2 regions of the Pseudoxanthomonas sp. JC1303 genome follow, and region 1 is predicted to be linked to the other one. Evidence: riboswitches for the same ligand, from Rfam matches in the RefSeq annotation. Region 1 holds a riboswitch; the other holds the start of a gene.
What was found. Region 1 has a riboswitch for cobalamin ahead of ACORQU_RS08260 (ribonucleoside-diphosphate reductase subunit alpha). Riboswitches for the same ligand answer to the same signal wherever they lie in the genome.
Positions count from the first base shown of each region.

Region 2: another riboswitch for cobalamin. It lies ahead of btuB (TonB-dependent vitamin B12 receptor); the one in region 1 lies ahead of ACORQU_RS08260 (ribonucleoside-diphosphate reductase subunit alpha).

Region 1 covers NZ_CP185958.1:1,880,857-1,888,338, forward strand. Annotated here, with positions in the region: gene ACORQU_RS08240 (hypothetical protein) at 1-129, shown strand, start outside; gene ACORQU_RS08245 (EF-hand domain-containing protein) at 207-509, shown strand; gene ACORQU_RS08250 (sterol desaturase family protein) at 556-1,386, shown strand; gene ACORQU_RS08255 (ZIP family metal transporter) at 1,413-2,330, opposite strand; cobalamin riboswitch at 2,549-2,772, shown strand; gene ACORQU_RS08260 (ribonucleoside-diphosphate reductase subunit alpha) at 3,039-5,375, shown strand; gene ACORQU_RS08265 (ribonucleotide-diphosphate reductase subunit beta) at 5,511-6,530, shown strand; gene ACORQU_RS08270 (ligand-binding sensor domain-containing diguanylate cyclase) at 6,762-7,482, shown strand, end outside.
Region 2 covers NZ_CP185958.1:907,561-915,042, forward strand. Annotated here, with positions in the region: gene ACORQU_RS04090 (DEAD/DEAH box helicase) at 1-484, shown strand, start outside; gene queD (6-carboxytetrahydropterin synthase QueD) at 572-937, shown strand; gene ACORQU_RS04100 (GAF domain-containing protein) at 1,346-1,831, shown strand; gene ACORQU_RS04105 (TfoX/Sxy family protein) at 1,828-2,202, shown strand; cobalamin riboswitch at 2,227-2,457, shown strand; gene btuB (TonB-dependent vitamin B12 receptor) at 2,604-4,481, shown strand; gene gph (phosphoglycolate phosphatase) at 4,557-5,207, opposite strand; gene ACORQU_RS04120 (efflux RND transporter permease subunit) at 5,270-7,482, opposite strand, start outside.

The DNA of each region.
Region 1 (7,482 bases):
GGCCGCGACACCAACGCCACCGGCGCCAACGGCAACAGCTATGCCGGCTCGACCAGCTACAGCAACGGCCAGCTGACCCATACCGGCACCTGCACCAATGCCGCGGGTGAAGTGATCGCCTGCCACTGAATTCCCGCCGTGGTTCCCGATCAACTCACCGCGCGGTCCGGTCCGATGACCGCGGCCTTGCCGCAAGGAGTCTTTCAATGAAACCCAATGCCCTCGTTGTCCGCACCCCGCTCGCCGCGGCGCTGGTGGCCGTGGCGGTCCTGGCCCAGGCCCAGACCCAGGCCCAGACCCAGACCGTGCCCAGCGCCGAGCAGGTCGTCCAGCGCCTGGCCGAGGCCGACGCCAACCACGATGGTTACCTGGACCGCAGTGAAGTGGCCAACCTGCCACGGCTTAAGCGTGGCTTCGACCGGATCGACACCGACGGAGACGGTCGCCTGTCGAAAGCCGAGCTGCAGGCGGTCGGCCAGAAGTTCAAGCAGCGCCAGGCCGGTCAATGAACCCTGACACGGCGCAAGGACGGGCCTGCCTTCCGAGGGACGCGTCATGCTGAGTCTGGCTTCCCCGCGCTGGTTGCTGGTCATCCCGTTGATCCTGCCGCTCCTGGCCGCGATCGAGGCCTGGTTGCGCATCCGCCGCGGCCACGCGTACGACTGGAAGTCGTACTGGGCCTCGCTGGCCGATGCGTTAGTGCGCGGACTGATCGGCCGTGTGCTGCAGGGCGGGCTGGTCGGGGTGGTGCTGTTGGCCGTGGCCAAGTGGCGCGTGGCGAGCCTGGCCATGGACGCATGGTGGCAATGGCTGGCGCTCTTCGTGGGCGTGGAGTTCTGCTACTACTGGATGCACCGCGCCGACCATCGCATCCGTTGGTTCTGGCTCAACCACGCCGTGCACCACTCGCCCAACGAGTACACGCTGGCGTCGGCCTATCGGCTGGGCTGGACCGGGCAGATCACCGCCGCGGCGGTGTGCTTCGCCCCGCTGGTGTGGCTGGGCTTTCCGGTGCCGGTGGTGGTGGGCGCATTGGCGCTCAACCTGACCTACCAGTTCTGGCTGCACACCGAACTGATCGGCCCGCTGCCGCGCTGGTTTGAATACGTGTTCAACACCCCCGCGCACCACCGCGTGCACCACGCCAGCAACCCGGAGTACCTGGACTGCAATTACGGTGGGGTGCTGATCGTGTTCGACCGGATGTTCGGCAGCTTCCGCCGCGCGCTGCCCGAGGTGCCGCTGCGCTACGGGCTGGTCGAGCCGGTACGCAGCCACAACCCGGTGCGGATCGCCTTCCACGCCTGGGTCGGGATGTTCGCCGACCTGCGCCGCGCGCGTTCGGTGCGGGAGGTATGGCTGACGGTCTTCGGGCCGCCGGGCTAGGGCATGCCCTGAAACCGGGGCGTTGATCAGCCCAGCCCGGTATCCATCACCATCATCAGGCAGAAGCCCAGGGTCAGGCCCACGGTGGCCCAGGTCTCGTGGCCATTGCGATGCGACTCGGGGATGACCTCGTGGCTGACCGCGAACAGCATCGCCCCGGCGGCGAAGGCCAGCCCCCACGGCAGCAGCGTGGAGAACGCGCCGACCGCCAGGGCGGCCAGCACCGCGCCGACGGGCTCGACCAGGCCCGAGAGCATGCCGATCAGCACCGCCCGCCCGCGATGCACCCCGGCGGTGGCCAGCGACAGGGCGATCACCAGGCCCTCGGGAATGTCCTGCAGGGCGATGGCCAGGCTGAAGGTGTCCGCACCCTGCATGCCCGAGCCGGAGGCCACGCCCACGGCCATGCCCTCGGGGATGTTGTGCAGGGTGATGGCGAAGACGAACAGCATCACCTGCGGCGGCAGCCACTGGGCCAGCTGGCCGCTGACCTGGCGGGTGGTGTGGCCCTGCTGGTCCAGGTGCGCGTGCGGCACGGCGCGGTCCATCAGCAGCATCATGCCCACGCCCAGCACGATGCCGGCACTGATCACCGCCCCGGCGCCGATCCCGGCAAAGCCCTGGTCGCGTGCGGCGTCCAGCCCCGGCACGATCAGCGAGAACGCCGTGGCCGCCAGCATCACCCCGGCGCCGAAGCCCATCAGGCCGTCGGCCAGGCGCTGCGGCAGGCGGCGGATGCCCAACACGGGCAGGGCACCCAGGGCCGTGGCGGCGGCGCACATCAGGCCATCGCGCAGGGCCTGGCGCAGGCCAGCGTCCTCGTCCCAGCGCGCCAGCACGGCCTGCACCGCCCATCCGGCCAGCAGCACCGCGACCAGCGCGAGCAGGAAGGGCGTGGCGCGACGCAGGGTCGAGGGGCCGCGCGGGAAGGCGTTGTCATGCATGGAAACAGGCGCTCTTGAAGGGGGCGGGGGCGCAGGGGTGCGCCGGGTGCCGTCGCCCGGGGGTGAGGTGCCTGGCGACCATCAGGCAACGCGCGCCAAGGCCGCGTCAACCACAGTCGTCTCCCGTAAAGACGCGCAAACCCGCGTCGGCATTGGTATTGGCCGCGTTCTCCCACAGGTTATCCACAATATTTGGCGTTGACGGGGTGGACCTACCCCACTATCTTGGGGTCGTCGGTTCCGGGGAACGCTACTCCCCGGATGAAAAGGGAAGCCGGTGCGGCCATGACGGCCCACTCCGGCACTGCCCCGCAGCGGTATTTGGGAACGACCCCGCCACCCAGCACTGAGGCTTTTCGGCCTTGGGAAGCGGCGGATTAGGAGAAGGCCAGACGCCTTCGCGCCCATGAGTCCGAAGACCTGCCGACGAACCGCGCGCAAGCACATCGCGCGGTGCCGGCCGCGGAGTCTCCGAGGGGGAGATGGCTGGTGAAGCAGGGCCCGGCCACGCATGCTCGCGCGGTCGCGGGTTTTGCGACGCCGCCTTCCCATGCTCGAACCCCAACGCCGCTCCAAGCCTGTCGAGGGACGGGGGCGGGACGTGCACCACGCATGGAGACCACAACCGTGACCCAGACCGATGCCGCCGTGGCCGCGCGCCCGGCCGATGCCGCCTTTTCGCTGACTTCGCCGCCCACTGCCACGGTCATGCGCGTGACCAAGCGCAATGGCTCGGACGAGGCGGTGGACCTGAACAAGATCGTGCGCGCCATCCAGCGCTGCGCCGAAGGCCTGCACGCGGTGGACCCGATGCGCGTGGCCACCCGCACCATCTCCGGCCTGTACGACGGGGCCACCACCCAGGAACTGGACGAGCTGTCCATCCGCACCGCCGCGCTGCTGATCGGCGAGGAGCCCGAGTATGGCCGCCTGGCCGCGCGCCTGCTGGCCAACTTCATCGGCAAGGAAGTCTCCGGGCAGGAAATCCATGCGTTTTCCCAGTCGATCGGCCGCGGCCACGAGGTCGGCCTGATCAACGACCGCCTGCTCGGCTTCGTGCAGACCAATGCGCGCAAGCTCAACGATGCGATCGATGCCAACCTGGACCGCGAGTTCGAATACTTCGGCCTGCGTACGCTGTACGACCGCTACCTGTTGCGCCATCCGCATACCCGCAAGGTGATCGAGACCCCGCAGCAGTTCTTCCTGCGCATCGCCAGCGCGCTGAGCGAGGACGTGCCCGAGGCGCTGGCCCTGTACCAGCGCATGGGCCACCTGGATTACCTGCCGTCCAGCCCGACGCTGTTCAACTCCGGCACCACCCACGAACAGCTGTCCAGCTGCTTCCTGCTGGATTCGCCCCGCGATTCGCTGGAATCGATCTACGCGCGCTACGGCGACATCGCCCAGCTGTCCAAGTTCTCCGGTGGCATCGGGGTGAGCTATAGCCGGGTGCGCGCGCGCGGCTCGCTGATCAAGTCCACCAACGGCCATTCCAACGGCATCGTGCCGTGGCTCAAGACGCTGGATTCCTCGGTGGCGGCGGTCAACCAGGGCGGCAAGCGCAAGGGCGCGGCCTGCGTGTACCTGGAGACCTGGCACGCGGACATCGAGGACTTCCTGGAACTGCGCGACAACGCCGGTGACGACGCCCGCCGTACCCACAACCTCAACTTGGCCAACTGGGTGCCGGACCTGTTCATGGCCCGGGTGGAAGCCGACCAGCCGTGGTCCTTGTTCGATCCCAAGGTCACCCCGGAGCTGACCGACCTGTACGGCCAGGCCTTCGAGCAGGCCTACCTGCAGGCCGAGACCCAGGGCAAGGCGGTCAAGCAGGTGCCGGCGCGCAAGCTGTATGCGCGGATGATGCGCACCCTGGCCGAGACCGGCAACGGCTGGATGACCTTCAAGGACAAGTGCAACGCCGCGTCCAACCAGACCCTGCGCGCGGGCAACGTGATCCACCTGTCCAACCTGTGCACCGAGATCCTGGAAATCACCTCGGCCGAGGAGACCGCGGTGTGCAACCTGGGCTCGATCAACCTGGCCCGCCACTTCGACGAATACGGCGACTTCGACTACGACAAGCTGGCCGAGACCGTGCGCCTGGCCGTGCGCCAGCTGGACCGGGTGATCGACCTGAACTTCTATCCGATCGAGACCGCGCGCCGCGGCAACCTGCGCTGGCGCCCGGTCGGCCTGGGCTGCATGGGCCTGCAGGACGTGTTCTTCAAAAAGCGCCTGGCCTTCGACAGCGCCGAGGCCCGCGCGATCAGCAAGAAGATCGCCGAGACCATCTACTTCCACGCGCTGGAGACCTCGTGCGAGCTGGCCATCGAGCGCGGCAAGCATCCGTCCTTCGCCGATACCCGCGCCGCGCAGGGTGAGCTGCAGTTCGACGCCTGGGGCGTGGTGCCCGAGGACGCCGCGCGCTGGGACGCGCTGCGCGCGCGCATCCAGCAGCACGGCCTGCGCAACTCGCTGCTGATCGCCATCGCCCCGACCGCGACCATCGCCTCCATCGCCGGCTGCTACGAGTGCGTGGAGCCGCAGGTGTCCAACCTGTTCAAGCGCGAGACGCTGTCTGGCGACTTCCTGCAGGTCAACCGCTACCTGGTGGACGAGCTGAAGAAGCTGGGCCTGTGGACCCCGGAGATGCGCGATGCGATCAAGCTGGCCGAAGGTTCGATCCAGGGCGTGGCGCAGATCCCCGAGGCCCTGCGCCTGGTCTACCGCACGGCGTGGGAGCTGCCGATGCGTTCGCTGATCGACATGGCCGCCGAGCGCGGCGCCTTCATCGACCAGTCCGCCTCGCTCAACCTGTTCATGGAAAGCCCCAACATCGGCGCGCTCTCGTCCATGTACATGTACGCGTGGAAGCGCGGCATCAAGACCACCTACTACCTGCGCTCGCGTCCGGCCACGCGCATCGCCAAGGCCACCCTCAGCCAGGGCGCCAGCGAAGCCCCCAAGCCGGCCTACACGCCGACCGAGGCGGTGAGCTGCTCGCTGGAGAACCCGGAGGCCTGCGAGGCCTGCCAGTAAGTCCTTCGACCTGGACGCAAGGAATACGGATATTCCCGGCACAAGGAGGTGCCACCGGTCCGCGTGCGGCGCGGACCTTCCTTTCCATCGCGGCCCTGCCCACAAGGCGGGGCCGCCACCGATCACGAGATTGCCATGTCCGCCCAACCCCGCCAGATGCTGCTCGATCCCGGTTTTGAACTGACCCTGCGCCCGATGCGCTATCCGCAGTTCTACGACATGTACCGCGACGCCATCAGGAACAGCTGGACGGTGGACGAGATCAACTTCCAGATCGACATCACCGACCTGCACGACAAGATGACCCCGGCCGATCGTCACCTGATCCACCGCCTGGTCGCCTTCTTCGCCACCGGCGATTCGATCGTGTCCAACAACCTGGTGCTCAACCTGTACCAGCACCTCAACGCGCCCGAAGCGCGCATGTACCTGTCGCGCCAGCTCTACGAAGAAGCGCTGCACGTGCAGTTCTACCTGACCTTGCTGGACAACTACCTGCCGGACCCGGGCGAGCGTGCCAAGGCTTTCGCCGCGGTCGACAACATCCCCTCGATCAAGAAGAAGGCCGACTTCTGCTTCAAGTGGATGGACACCATCCAGGACCTGCGCAAGCTGGAGACGCGCGCACACCGCCGTCAGTTCCTGCTCAACCAGATCTGCTTCGCCGCCTGCATCGAAGGCCTGTTCTTCTTCGCCGCCTTCGCCTACGTGTACTACTTCCGTTCGCGCGGGCTGCTGCCGGGCTTGGCTAGCGGCACCAACTGGGTGTTCCGCGACGAGAGCTGCCACATGAACTTCGCCTTCGAGGGCGTGCGCGTGGTGCGCGAGGAAGAGCCGGACCTGTTCGACGATGAAATGAAGCAGCAGGTCTACGCCATGCTCGAAGAGGCGATCGAGTGCGAGCTGCAGTTCGCCGAGGACGTGCTGTCTGGTGGCGTGGCGGGCATCTCCACCCGCGACATGCGCCAGTACCTGCAGCACTGCGCCGACAACCACTTCGCCAAGCTGGGTATGGCGCGCAAGTACAACGTGCGCAATCCGCTGCCTTTCATGGAGCTGCAGGATGTGCAGGAGCTGACCAACTTCTTCGAGCGCCGGGTGTCGTCCTACCAGGTCGGCGTGCAGGGCGAGGTGGGCTTCGACCACGCGTTCTGACCAGGCGCGGCTGGCGTAGCTGAACAGGGGAAAGGCTGCCAAATCATCGGCTTGCGCGAACTGGCGCGCTCAAGTCCGCTCGTGGTGGGCCGTTAGAGGAAGGACATCCGTCCTTCCGGACCTTGCATGCCCGTCATGCGTTGCCCTCGCGCCCCGGCGCGTGCCACCGCCATTGATCGCCTCCGGCGCGCGGCCGCGGGAGCGCTGTGCCTGCTGGCGAGCGGATCGGCGTTGGCGCAAGTCGCCTCGCTGCGCACCTATGGCACCGCCGAAGGCCTTCGCAGCCTGGGCGCCGACTGCCTGGTGGACGATGCCCGCGGCAATGTCTGGGCCTGCACCTACGGCGGCCTGTACCGCTACGAGGGTGAGCGCTTCGAACGGGTGGGGGCGGACGCCGGGCTGGACGACGCCTATGTGATGAACGCCGCGCCCACGGCCCTTGGCAACGGGCTGTGGGTGACCACGGCCGGCAACCTGTATTTCTGGGATGGCCAGGCGGCCGCGCGGATCACCGATCCGCAGGGCGCGCCCATGCCCTTCGCCCCCGGTCACATGGTGGCCGCCTTCGACGACGGCGCGGTGGCGCTGAGCAAGGGACGAGCCTGGCGCATCGGCGCCGCGCCGGGAGGTGGCTGGCGGGCCACGGCGCTGTTCACGCCGCAGATCGCGCAGCGCTGGCCCGAGCTGGAAGACCTGGGCGCGGTCTACCAGGACCAGGACACGCTGTGGCTGGGATGCGGGCAGACGATCTGCCGACGCGGCCCCGATGGCACCGTGCGCCTCTACACCGCCGAGGATGGCGTGCCCCAGGATGCATGGACCACGTTCCTGCGCGATCGGCACGGTGTGTTGTGGGCGCGCAGCCCACTGCACGTGCTGTCGCTGGCGCCCGGGGCGGTCCGCTTCGTCGACCATCCCGCCCCCGCACCGGCCGTAATGGCCACCACCACCC
Region 2 (7,482 bases), 970 kb from region 1:
GCTGCGTGACTTCAAGGCCGGCAAGGTGAGCGTGCTGGTGGCCACCGACATCGCCGCGCGTGGCATCGACATCAACGAGCTGCCGAAGGTCATCAACTTCGACCTGCCGATGGTGGCCGAGGACTACGTGCACCGCATCGGCCGCACCGGCCGCAACGGCTCCACCGGTGAGGCGGTGTCGCTGGTCGCGCAGGAGGACGCCAAGCTGCTGCGCCAGATCGTGCGTCTGCTCGATCGCGACCTGGAGATCAAGGATGTGCCCGGCTTCGTGCCGCAGACGCCGATCCGCTGGGGCAACAGCGCGCCCGGCAAGGCCGAGCAGCCCGGCGGCAACCGGCCGCCGCGTCGCCACGGTCGCCGTCCGCACGGCGACGCCCCGCGTCATGCCCATGCCGGTCCGAAGAAGCATGGCGGCGGCGCGCCGAACAACGGCGGGCGTCGCGATGGCGGACGCCGCCAGGGCAGCCCGCGCCCGGCGCAGTAAGCCAAGACGGCGGACGTGCCGGATCGCCGGCGCGTCCGCCCCCTCTTCCCCTTGCCGGTGCCTTGGCGCCGGTTCGAGAATGTCGCCATGGACATCTTCAAGGTCTTCACCCTGGAAGCCGCGCACCGGCTGCCCAACGTGCCCGAGGGCCACAAGTGCGCACGCCTGCACGGCCACTCCTTTCGCATCGAACTGCATCTGAGCGGCCCGCTGGACCCGCACACCGGCATGGTCATGGACTTCGCCGACGTCAAGGCGGCCTTCAAGCCGCTCTACGACCGGCTGGACCACCACTACCTCAACGACATCCAGGGCCTGGAGAACCCGACCAGCGAGCGGATCGCCGAATGGATCTGGGACCACCTCAAGCCGGCCCTGCCGTTGCTGAGCCAGGTCGTGGTGCACGAAACCTGCACCGCCGGCAGCCGCTATCGCGGGCCCGCAGCGGGCTGACCGACGAAATTTCGTCAGATTCTTGACGTGATTTCGTCCTGCTGAAACGAAATTGAACCGTTCGTCGGTCATGCGCGCTAAGCGTGTTGCAATGCACCAGAACGCTCGATATGCTGCGTCGCAACATCGAGCCACCGGCCACTTCTTCGCCAGCGACACGATCCCGATTCAGCGCAGGCGTTTCACGCCACGCACCCCAATTTGTGTGGGTCCCTCCCCCCGCACAAATCCCGGCCCGACAGGTCCCTCCCCCTGTCGGGCTTTTTTTATGCCCGCGCGGCTGTCCCCGGGCGCGCCGACGCCACCACGAGCGACCGCCTGCGCGTGTCCCGGGCGCCACCGCGCCACCGCGTTGATGCGCAACGCCAATGACAGTCCGAATCCAGAGGCGCGGCGTAGAATCGTGCCATGTCATTTGCCAGCCAGACCCTTTCGGGCACCAAGCCCGAGCAATACGCCCAGCTGCTGGAGCAGGCGCGCGGCCTGATGTACGGCGAAGCCGATCGCATCGCCAACGCGGCCAACCTCTCGGCCCTGCTCTTCAACGCGCTGCCCGACCTCAATTGGGCGGGCTTCTATTTCTTTGATGGCACCGAGCTGGTGGTCGGCCCGTTCCAGGGCTTGCCGGCCTGCGTGCGCATCGCCCTGGACAAGGGCGTGTGTGGCGCGGCCGCCAGCACCGGCCAGACCCAGCGCGTGCACGACGTGGAAGCCTTCCCCGGCCATATCGCCTGCGACGCGGCTTCGCGCTCGGAGCTCGTGGTGCCCCTGGTCAAGAAGGGCGCTCTGATTGGCGTGCTGGACATCGACAGCCCGCTGGTGGGCCGCTTCGACGAGGACGACCAACGCGGCATCGAAGCCATCGCCGCCGCCTGGGTCGAGGCCCTGGCATGAGCATCACGCAGCTGCGCAATATCGGGCCCAAGTCCGCCGCGTGGCTGCGCCAGGTCGGCCTGCGCAGTGAGGAGGACCTGCGCGCGGCCGGTGCGGTGGACGCCTTCATGCGGATCAAGCGCGCCGGCTTCCGTCCCAGCCTCAACCTGCTCTACTCCCTGGAAGGCGCACTGCGCGGCTGCCAGTGGCAGGACGTGCCCGAGGCCCGGCGCCAGGAGATGGTGGCGCAGGTCGAGGAAGCCGCCGCGGCCCTGCCGCCCCCGCGCGGCCGCCCCGCCGCCGCGCCGGTCACCACCACCCAGGGCAGCGAAGAGGGCGATAGCGCGCCCACGTTCGACTTCCTCGACAGCCCCGGCGGACACGACGACTGAGGTCGGCCGGCCCGGGATCGCGTACAATCCGCGCCGCTTTCAGGTGACCTGCTGCGCGCACCGCGCCGCGGGTTGAAACGGGAAGCCGGTGAGCCCCATGGAGGGGACGATTCCGGCGCTGCCCCCGCAACGGTAAGCGAGCCATGCCAACGCATCGGCCACTGTGTGCCCTCGGGCGCACGGGAAGGCGCGACGGCGGAAGTCCAGCACTTCCAGCTCGCAAGCCCGGAGACCGGCCTGACAGCACGGGTCCCTTTGGGCCCACCACCGGTTGCGATGCGGAGGGCGTCGCGGGTACCGCGCGACCTTCCCAGGCGCGTGCCGTCCGCCTGTCTTCCTTCGCGTGCAGCTCCTCCCCTGCTTTCCATGCGCGCGGGGCGCGCGACGGAGTACACGACACCATGCAGTACCGCTTGCTTTCCCTGGCCATCGCGCTGGGGCTTTCCGCCAATGCCGGCGCCCAGACCGCCGAGACGGCCACCGACCTTGATCAGGTCACCGTGACCGGCACCCGCACCGAGGTCGCCGTGCAGGACAGCCTGGTTCCGATCCAGGTCATCTCCCGCGCCGAGATCGAGCGCAGCCAGGCGACCTCTCTGCCGGAGCTGCTGGCCGGCCGCGCCGGCATCAACATCGCCAACCAGGGCGGACCGGGCAAGCTGACCAGTGTGTTCCTGCGCGGCACCGAATCGGACCACGTGCTGGTCCTGGTCGATGGCGTACGCATCGGCTCGGTCACCGCCGGGCTGGCCGCATTCCAGGACCTGCCGGTGGCGCAGATCGACCACATCGAGATCGTGCGCGGCCCGCGCTCGAGCCTGTACGGCTCCGAGGCCATCGGCGGCGTCATCCAGATCTTCACCCGTGACGGTGGCCAGGGCCTGACCACCTATGCCCAGGCCGGCTTCGGCACCCACGACCTGCGCAACCACAGCGCCGGCTTCAGCTACCGCGGCGATCGCGGCTGGCTGTCGGCCAACGCCGGCTACCAGGAAACCGACGGCATCAACGCCTGCCTCGGCACCGCCGGCAATGCCGAGGCCCCGTTCGGCGCTGGCTGCTATGCCGACGAGCCAGACCGCGACGGTTACAAGAACACCTCCTTCGGCTTGCGCGCCGGGTACCGCCTCACCGACACGCTGGCCCTGGAAGGCAACTTCCTCAACGCCGACAGCACCAACGAATTCGACGGCAGCCTTTTTGGCGGCAACCTCGCCGACAACCTGCAGCGCGTGGCCGGCGGCAAGCTGACCTGGACGCCGTCGGAGGCGTTCAAGCTGACGGTGCAGGCCGGGCGCAACGACGACCAGGCCGACAATCACTACGTCGATGCCGGCACCGGGACGCGCACTTATGTCAGCACCTTCGACACGCGTCGCGACACCGCCTCGGCGCAGGCCGACTACCAGTTCGCCGAAGGCCAGACGATCACCCTCGGCGGCGACTGGCAGAACGACCAGGTCACCAGCACCACCGACTACGAGGTGGCCGACCGCGACAACACCGGCGTGTTCGCCGAGTACCAGGGCACCTTCGGCGCCCAGTCGCTGCAGGCCTCGGTGCGCAACGACGACAACGAGCAGTTCGGCTCGCACACCACCGGCAGCCTGGGCTATGGCTTCGGCTTCGGCGACGGGTTCAAGTTCACCGCCAGCGCCGGCACCGGCTTCAAGGCGCCCAACTTCAACGACCTGTACTACCCGGGCTTCAGCAACCCGGATCTCAAGCCGGAGAAGAGCAAGTCGCTCAACCTGGGGCTGGCGCAGTACGGCCAGGGCTGGAACTGGACCTTCAACGCCTACGAGACCCGCATCGAGGACCTGATCGGCTACGACACGGCTTTCAACGTGGTCAACGTGGACAAGGCGAAGATCCGCGGCGCCGAGCTGACCGGCTTCATCACCCTGGCCGGCCTGGACATCAACGCCCAGCTCAGCCACGCCGACGCGCGCGACGACGGCGATGGCGCCAATCACGACAACTGGCTGGCGCGTCGCGCACGCGACACGGCGCGGCTGGATCTGGACTATGCGATCGGCGACTTCCGCGTGGGACTGACCGGCAACGCCGCCGGCCAGCGCTACGACAACGCCGCCAACACCGACCGCCTGGGCGGCTATGCCACGCTGGACGTGCGCGTGGCCTATGCGCTGACCCCGGAGTGGACGCTGCAGGCCAAGGCCAGCAACGTGTTCGACCGCGACTACGAGACCGTGGCCTGGTACAACCAGCCCGGTCGCGAGTACATGGTCAGCGTGCGCTGGCAGGCCAGGCAGTAAGCCAGACGCGTTTGGCCACACAGCAAAAAGCCGGCAGGGATGCCGGCTTTTTGTTTGCGCAGGAAGACCGGGCCGTCAGGCCAGCTGCAGCAGCTGCGGGAACGTGTCCAGCACCGCCACGGCGCCGGCCGCGTCCAGGTCGTACTGCTTGCGATAGCCGTAGCGCACCATCACCAGCGGCATGCCGGCGTTGTGCGCCGAGACCGCGTCGCTTTCCGAATCACCCACCATCAGGCAGCTCTTCAGCGCCGCGCCGAACTGCTCGACCAGGTGCCACAGCGGCTCGGGCGCGGGCTTGCGCTGGGGCAGCGTGTCACCGGCGACGATGCCGTCGAAATACTGCAGCACGCCGCGCGCCTCCAGCAGCGGACGCACGAACTGTCCGGGCTTGTTGGTGCAGACCGCCAGCTTGACGCCCTGCGCATGCAGCGCGGCCAGGGTCTCGGCCACGCCTGGATAGAGCTGCCCGTCCAGCGCGGTGTCGCCGTAGTGCTTGAGGAAGCCGGGCATCACCTCGTCGATGTCGACCTCGCTGCCGGCCGCGCGCATCGCGTAGGTGATCAGCTGGCGCGAGCCTTCGCCGATCCAGTTGGTGATCTGGTCCAGGTCGAAGTTACGCAGCTTCCAGTCGGTGAGCGTGCGGTTGACGGCCTCGGCGATGTCCGGCGCGCTGTCCACCAGCGTGCCATCCAGATCGAAGATCACCAGCGGGTGTGGAAAGGACAAGGCATGGACTCCGGCAGCGACATGGGAGCGGCATTCTACGCCCGGCCCCTGTCGCGGCCGGATCATGCCGCCTCGCGCCGATGCGCCCAGCGATACAGCAGCGGCAGCACCAGCAGGGTGAGCAGCGTGGAGGACACGATCCCGCCGATCACCACCGTGGCCAGCGGCCGCTGCACTTCCGAACCGGCGCCGGTATTGAAGGCCATCGGCACGAAGCCGAGCGAGGCCACCAGCGCGGTCATCAGCACCGGCCGCAGTCGGCCCAACGCCCCCTCGCGCACGGCATCGGCCACGGCCGTGCCTTGCGCGCGTAGATCACGCACGAAGCTCACCAACACCAGCCCGTTGAGCACGGCCACGCCGGACAGCGCGATGAACCCGATCCCGGCCGAGATCGACAGCGGCAGGCCGCGTATCGCCAAGGCCAGCACGCCGCCGGTCAGTGCTAGCGGCACTCCGGAGAACACCACTGCCGCATCACGCGCCGAGCCGAACGCCCAGAACAGCAGCGCGAAGATCAGCACCAGGGTGGCGGGCACCACGATCGCCAGGCGCCGGCTCGCAGACACCAGCTGCTCGAAGCTGCCGCCGTAGGCGATCCAGTACCCGGTAGGCAGCGTCACCTGGGCGTCGATCGCCGCACGCAGGCGCTGGACGAAACTGCCCAGGTCGCCCTCGCGCACGTTGGCGGTGACCACGATGCGGCGCTTGCCGTCCTGGCGGTTGATCTGGCTGGGTCCCTCGCTGGCCTGGATGCGGGCGACCTCGCGCAGCGGCACGGTGCGTGGCGCAGGGCCAGAAGCGCGCGCCTCGTTCCAGCCGCCGACGTTGCCGGTCTCGTCGGCGTCATCGCCTTCCAGTGCCGGGGCCAGCGAGACCGGCAGGTCGGCCAGCGCCGCCGGGTCGGACCGCAGGGCTTCGGGCAGGCGCACCACGATATCGAAGCGGCGATCGCCCTCGAACAGCTGCCCGGCCACCTCGCCACCGACGGCGGTCGCGACGGTCGCCTGCACATCGCCGGCATTGAGGCCGTAGCCGGCCAGGGCGACGCGATCGGGCAGCACCGACAGCAGCGGCAGGCCATCGGTCTGCTCCAGGCGCACATCGGCCGCGGCGGGCACGCCCCGCGCCACCGCCTCGATGCGCGCGCCGACCTGGCGCAAGGTGTCCAGGTCATCGCCGTACAGGGCGATGGCCACGTCGGCGCGCACGCCGGAGATCAGCTCGTTCATGCGCATCTGGATCGGCTGGGTGAACTCGTAGTTGTTGCCGGGCAGTTGGCGCACGGCCGCTTCGATCTCTTCGACCAGCGCGGCCTTGGGCTTGCGTGGATCGGGCCAGTCCGCGCGGTCCTTGAGCATGATGAAGGTGTCGGCCACCGAGGGCGGCATCGGGTCGGAAGCGACCTCGGGCGTGCCGATCTTGGAGAACACGTGCGCCACTTCGGCAAAGCGCTGCACGCGGGCCTCCACCTTCAGCTGCATGTCCACCGACTGGGTCAGCGAGGTGCCGGGGATGCGCATGGCGTGCATGGCGATGTCGCCTTCGTCCAGCTGCGGCACGAACTCGCTGCCCAGCCGCGTGGCGAGCAGGCCACTGAGGACCACCAGGGCCGCCGCCCCGATCACCACCGCGCGCGCATGCCGCAGGCTGGCATCGAGCAGGGGCATGTAGCGCCGTCGCAGCCAGCCCATGACCAGATTTTCCCGGGTGTGCACGCGACGCCCCAGGCACAGGGCGATCATCGCCGGCACGAAGGTCAGCGACAGCAGCATCGCCCCGCTCAGCGCCAGCACCACGGTGATCGCCATGGGGTGGAACATCTTTCCCTCCACCCCGGTCAGCGCGAAGATCGGCAGATAGACTGCGGTGATGACGCCCAGGCCGAACAGGCTGGGCCGGATCACCTCGGCGCTGGCCCTGGCGGTTTCCTCGAAGCGCTCGTCATCGGTGAGCACCCGCCCCAACGCCTGCTGACGCTCCGCAAAGCGATGCAGGCAGTGCTCGATGATGATCACCGCGCCATCGACGATCAGGCCGAAATCCAGCGCGCCCAGGCTCATCAGGTTGGCCGACACGCCGCCGCGGGCCATGCCGGTCAGGGTGAACAGCATCGCCAGCGGAATCACCGCCGCGGTGATCAACGCCGCGCGCAGGTTGCCCAGCAGCACGAACAGCACCACGATCACCAGCAGCGCGCCTTCCACCAGGTTGCGGGCCACGGTGGCGATGGTGCGGTCCACCAGGGCGGTGCGGTCGTAGGTGGGTGTGGCGC